DNA from 2 places in the Miniphocaeibacter sp. genome. Region 2 is predicted to be linked to the other one. Evidence: predicted binding sites of a transcription regulator. Region 2 holds the regulator's gene; the other holds the start of a gene.
The links. Region 2 encodes HrcA, which represses chaperone genes, less so after heat shock. Its sites were predicted from a motif close to ATTAGCACTCNATANTATNGAGTGCTAAT; they were not measured.

Region 1: a site for HrcA is predicted at 1,762-1,790, ahead of WAO56_RS04855 (co-chaperone GroES). Genes of this name have one in related genera too.

The regions. Positions count from the first base shown of each region.
Region 1 is NZ_JBASWB010000045.1:110,436-113,874, reverse strand. Features, by position in the region: gene groL (chaperonin GroEL) at 1-1,432, opposite strand, end outside; gene WAO56_RS04855 (co-chaperone GroES) at 1,451-1,729, opposite strand; gene trhA (PAQR family membrane homeostasis protein TrhA) at 1,941-2,573, shown strand; gene ligA (NAD-dependent DNA ligase LigA) at 2,706-3,439, opposite strand, start outside.
Region 2 is NZ_JBASWB010000003.1:32,404-35,842, reverse strand. Features, by position in the region: gene lepA (translation elongation factor 4) at 1-50, shown strand, start outside; gene hemW (radical SAM family heme chaperone HemW) at 99-1,235, shown strand; gene hrcA (heat-inducible transcriptional repressor HrcA) at 1,319-2,353, shown strand; gene WAO56_RS00485 (nucleotide exchange factor GrpE) at 2,367-2,897, shown strand; gene dnaK (molecular chaperone DnaK) at 2,915-3,439, shown strand, end outside.

The DNA of each region.
Region 1 (3,439 bases), on a different contig from region 2:
CAAATCCAGTTCCCTTTTCTGAAGCTTTTACTTTTTCTACTATAACAGAACCTTCAAGTCCTGCATTAATAGCTATTTGTTTTAATGGTTCTTCTAATGCTCTTAAAATAATACTAACACCAGTTTTTTCGTCACTTTCAACTTCATCTAATAAGGTTTCAATTTTATCTAGTACGTTAATATATGCTGTTCCACCACCTGAAACAATACCTTCTTCAACTGCTGCTCTAGTAGCTGCTAAAGCATCTTCTAAACGTAATTTTCTTTCTTTTAATTCTGTTTCTGTTGCAGCTCCAACTTGAATTACAGCAACTCCCCCAGATAATTTAGCTAAACGTTCTTGAAGTTTTTCAGTATCGAATTCTGATTCAGTATTTTCTATTTGTTTTTTAATTTGAGAAACTCTATCTTTAATAGCTGAATCTTCACCTGCTCCATCAACTATAACTGTGTTTTCTTTAGAAACATTAACTTTTCTAGCAGATCCTAACATATCAATAGTAACATCTGAAAGCTCATAACCTAAATCTTCGCTAATAACTTCAGTATTTGTTAAAATTGCAATATCTGTTAACATTTCTTTTCTTCTATCACCAAAACCAGGAGCTTTTACAGCTACGCAGTTAAATGTTCCTCTTAATTTATTTATAACTAAAGTTGTCATAGCTTCACCTTCAACATCATCGGCTATGATTAATAATGGTTTGCTAGCTTTTACTACTTCTTCTAATACAGGAAGAATATCTTGGATATTTGAAATTTTCTTATCAGTAACTAAAATTAATGGATCTTCTAATTCTGCTTCCATTTTATCTGTATCTGTTACCATATATGGTGAAACATATCCTCTATCAAATTGCATTCCTTCTACAACTTCTAAAGTAGTTCCCATACTTTTTGACTCTTCTACTGTTATAACACCATCTTTTCCAACTTTTTCCATAGCTTCTGCTATCATTTGTCCTACTTGTTCATCTGCAGCTGATATAGCACCAACTTGTGCAATTGATTCACTTGTTTCAACTGGAATAGAAATATTTTTTATTTCTTCTACTGCTTTATCAACAGCTTTTTTTATACCCTTTTGTAAAACCATAGGATTTGCACCAGCTGCTAAGTTCTTTATACCTTCTCTAATAATAGCTTGAGCTAATAAAGTTGCAGTTGTTGTACCGTCACCAGCAACATCATTTGTTTTTGTAGCTACTTCTTTAACCAATTGAGCTCCCATATTTTCATATGGATCTTCTAATTCTACTTCTCTAGCAATAGTAACTCCATCATTAGTAATTAATGGTGAGCCAAATTGTTTGTCTAGTACAACATTTCTTCCCTTTGGTCCTAATGTAACTTTAACTGTATCAGATAATTTATTAACACCGTCAATTAAACCATTTCTAGCGTCAACACCAAATTTAATTTCTTTAGCCATTTATATTCTCCTCCTTATTTACTCAACAATTGCAAGAACATCTTCTAGTTTTACAATTATATATTCTTCATCATCTAATTTTACTTCTGTTCCTGAATATTTTGAATAAATTACTTTATCTCCAACATTAATTTTTATATTATTTTCATTATTTTCAATAGCATTAGAAACTGCTACAACTTCAGCTACTTGTGGTTTTTCCTTAGCTGAACTAGGCAATACAATACCTGAACTTGTTTTTTCTTCAACTTCTACCATTTTAACAACTATTCTTTCACCTATTGGTTTAAGTATCATTTAAAAAGCCTCCTTAGAATATTAGTCATTGTATTAGCACTCATTAATATTGACTGCTAATAATTACTCTTATATGATAACCTATTTAAAAAAATTTTTCAAGTATTTTATTTTCTGTAACTATAAATATTTGATGAGTTAAGGGAATAGTGATATTATTTATTAATATAAAGTAACTATATTTAAATTTAAAACACAGAAAGGATATAAAATGAAGGATAGTACAAAAATTGAAATTGCAAATGCCATAACCCATGGTTTAGGTGTCATTTTAGGGATATTATTTCTACTACTATTAGTTATTCCCAGTGCAAAGGAAGGAAACGCTTTAAAAGTAACAGCTTTTTCCATTTATGGAGCTTGCTTTATAACTATGTTTTTAAGTAGTACAATTTATCATTCTATAACAAATGAAAAGGCAAAAAAGGTTTTAAGAGTTTTAGATCATTCCTCAATATATCTTTTTATAGCAGGAACCTATATTCCAATTATTTTATTAGTTTTAAAAGGACCTTTGAGAATAATTCTTCTAATTCTAATTTCTGTTTTAGCACTTACAGGAATATTTTACAAAATTTTCACTTATGGTAAATATGATAAATATAAAAGATTATCTACTATTTTATATATAGCTATGGGATGGATTGCAGTATTCTTTATTAAACCTATTATAAATTCAACATCACTTATGTTTTTCTTCTGGATACTTTTAGGTGGATTGTTGTATAGTGGAGGTACTTATTTCTATAAAAGCGACTCTAAGTATGCTCATGTTATTTGGCATCTATTTGTTTTAGCGGCTGCTGTTACTCAATTCATTGCCATTTACTTCTATCTATTATAGTTTCTTTTATTATGATTTATCATATTGCAGTAGACTTCTTCCAATCAAAACTTTGTTTTTCTTGGGAAGTCCTTGTTTTTAATCATTATGAAATAAATTATTATAATAAGCAAAAAGACTAATCTTCTTCGATTAGTCTTTTATAAATTCTTCTAAATCCTCTTCATATATTATTTGTACGCCTAATTCTTGTGCTTTTGTAAGTTTACTTCCAGGATCTGTTCCTACTATAAGAAAGTCTGTATTTTTAGAAACTGATGACCCTGTCTTAGCACCTTTTTCTTTGAATATTTTTTCTAAATCTTTTCTTTTATAATTTTCAAAAGAACCGGTAATTACTATTCTTTTTTCATTAAACTTTTCACTTGCCACAAGTAGGCTTTCTTTTGGATTTTCAATTTTAATTCCTTTTGATAACAAGCTGCTTATTCCATTTACTATTTCTTCATCATGGAAGAATTCTACAATTGCCTCTGCAGTAATCTCGCCTATATCTTCAACTTGTATTAATTCTTCTACAGTTGCTTTTGATAGATTAGAAAATTCCTTAAACTTTTTAGCTAAGTCCTCACTAGTTTTTATTCCTACATTAGGTATTCCTATAGCATATATGAAGTTTTCCAATTTTACATTTTTGCTCTTTTCAATAGCTGTAAGTAAATTATTGGTTTTCTTTTCTTTAAAGCCTGGAATTTCAAGAAGGTCTTCTTCTTTTAAATCATATATTTGTGAAATTTGTCTAACATTTAAAATATCCAACATTTTTTCTACAGTTTTTTCACTTAAACCATCAATATTCATTGCATCTCTTGATGCAAAATGAACAAGTCTACTAACTAATTGAGGCTCGCAACTCATAGAATTTG
Region 2 (3,439 bases):
AAGTTCCACAACAAGCCTTCTTATCGGTATTAAAATATGATGAAGATTAATCTCATAGCTTTGCTATGAGATTTTTTTAAAGGTTATTTGGAGGTTAAATGAAAAAATTAGGTATATATGTTCATATTCCATTTTGTAAAGAAAAATGTTATTATTGTGATTTTATTACAATGCCTTATCAAGAAAAAAGAATAGGCGAGTATTTTTCTCTATTGGAAAAGGAAGTTTATATGTACAAAGATAAGTTTAAAAATTATACAATAGACAGTATTTATTTTGGTGGTGGAACTCCTTCTTTTGTAGATTCAAAATATATTATTGATTTAATATTATTATTAAAAAAATATTTTTTTATTGAAGAAAATATAGAATTTACCATTGAAACTAATCCTGATACATTAGATAAGTATAAATTAAATGATTATATTAATTATGGAATTAATAGAATTTCCTTAGGAGTTCAAACTTTTAACGATAATATTTTAAAGATATTAGGAAGAAATCATAGTTCTGAAACAATTATTAATGACATAGAAATAATAAAAGAAGTGGGATTTAAAAATTTAAGTTTAGATTTAATAATGGGGCTTCCAAAACAAAAATTATCTAATATAAAAAATGATTTGCAAATTATAAAAGAAATTTCCCCTAAACATATTTCTTATTATGATTTAATAATAGAAGAAAATACCAGATTTAATAAATTATATAAGGAGAAAAAACTATTACTTCCAACAGATGATGAAAATAGAAAATTTTATAAAAATATTATATCTTCATTAAATAGTATGAATTTAAATCAATACGAAATTTCAAATTTTGCTGTAACTGGTTTTGAATCGAAACATAATTTAAAGTATTGGCTTGTAAATGAATACTTAGGTCTTGGAATTGGAGCTTCAAGTTATATTCATAATTATAGATATACAAATGAATATAGATATAAAGAATATAAAAATAAAATTAATAAAGATGTTCTTCCTATTCAAGCAAAAGAATACTTAACTTATAATAATAAAATATTTGAAAAAATAATTATGAATATGCGACTCGTTACAGGTCTAAGCCTAAAAGAATTAAAATCAGAATACAATTATGATATTTTTGAGAAAAATGAAAAGATAATTAATGAATATATTAAACAAAATCTATTAATCCTTCATAATGACAGATTGTCTTTTACTGAAGAAGGATTTAATATTTCCAATAAATTTTTTATAGATATTAATATTTAGTATTGACAAATCTAAATATTAATACTATTATAATATTAGCACTCAGCAACATGTAGTGCTAATAAAGAATAGGGCTGAGTTAAATGAACTATAAAGACTTAGATATTAGAAAAAAAAATATACTATATTATATTATAGAAGAATACTTATTGAATCCTGAACCTGTTGGTTCAAGAACAATATCTAAAAATTCAAATCTAGGCGTAAGTGCAGCTACTATTAGAAATGAAATGAGTGATTTAGAAGATTTAGAGTTACTAAAAAAGTCTCATGCTTCTTCTGGAAGAGTTCCTTCAGAAATGGGATACAAGCTATATGTGGAAGAAGCTTTAACGAATTTTAGAAATCAATTTGCTAATTCTTCAAATACTGCACTAAAAGTAAAACGAAGTGATTTAAATATAGATGTTGAGCAACTTGTTAAATCAGCTGCTGAAATATTATCTTCTATGACTAATAATGTTGTAATAACTTCTTTAGAAAGACCATATAATATAGGAATATATCATGTTGAAGTTTTAAAAATTAGTAAATATGATTATATTTTATTGATGGTTTTAAAAAATGGTGAAGTCAATAGTTCAATTTTTAATCTACGAAATAATATTTCAAATGAAGATTTAAAAAAAGTAAACTTTTTATTAAATCATTTAATTAAAAATAGTTTAACTATTGAAGATTTTGAAAATGATTTTTTAGATATCATAAATAAATTAAATAATTATTTTGATTTACTACAAAATATTTTTAGAATTTTAAAATTAGAATTTACAAATTTTGGAAATATAAAAACAAAGATATATGGTCTATCAAATATTTTTAATTTACCAGAATATAACAACTTAGAAAAAGTTAAAGATTTTTTCCAGTTTATAGATAAAAAAGAAAACTTAGTTAAGCTTCTGGATAAAAATATAGAAGAACATGTTGAAGTGTATATTGGCTCAGAAATAGGAATACCTATTTTAAATGAAAATAGTCTCATACTAACCAATTTATATTTAAACAATTACTATATAGGTAAAATAGGTGTTATTGGACCCTTAAGGATGGATTATAAGAACACAATAGTGACCCTTTATAATATATCTTGGAAAATAGTTAATATGATAGATTAAAAGAGGTGATAAAGTGGCTAAAAACAAGAAAAATAACGAAACTTTTGATTCTGATGAAAATAAAGAAAATTTAATTAATAATGATGAGGTATCAGAAGAAGTTGAAAACAATGAAAATGAATTAATTGAAGAGAATGAAAGTCTTAAAAATTCATTAACAATTTTACAAGCAGATTTTATAAACTTTAAAAGAAGAATAGAAAATGAAAAATCACAATCTATATCTTTAGCAAATGAAGGTTTAATTTTAAAATTACTTCCAATTGTTGATGATTTAGAAAGAGCTTATGAAAACAAGCTACAAGAAGATGAGTTTTCTGATGGAATTAAAATTATCTTAGATAATTTTAAAGAAATATTAAAAAAAGAAGGGCTTGAAGAAATAGAATCAAAAGATACTTTATTTGATCATAATGTTCATCAAGCTATATTAGTTGAAAAAAATGATGATGTAGAGTCCGGTTACATTATAGACACTCTACAAAAAGGTTATAAATTAAACGGAAAAGTTATAAGACCTAGTATGGTCAAAGTTAGTGAATAATTTAGGAGGATATAATTATGGGAAAAATTATAGGTATAGACTTAGGAACAACAAATTCAGCAGTAGCTGTAATGGAGGGAGGTACTTCTACAATAATTCCAAACGTAGAAGGTAATAGAACAACTCCTTCAGTAGTAGCATTTACAAAAGACGGTGAAAGATTAGTTGGGGAAACTGCTAAAAGACAAGCCATTACTAATCCAAATAGAACAATTTCTTCTATTAAAACACATATGGGAACTGATTTTAAAGTTGATATTGACGGAAAAAATTATACACCAGAAGAAATTTCTGCCATGATATTACAAAAATTAAAAACAGATGCAGAAAGTTATTTAGGAGAAACAATCACTGAAGCAGTAATAACAGTTCCAGCTTATTTTACAGATAGCCAAAGACAAGCTACAAAAGACGCTGGAAAAATTGCAGGTCTAAATGTAAAAAGAATTATTAACGAGCCTACTGCTGCAGCTTTAGCTTACGGAATGGATAAAGACCATGACCAACATAAAATAATGGTATACGATTTAGGTGGAGGTACT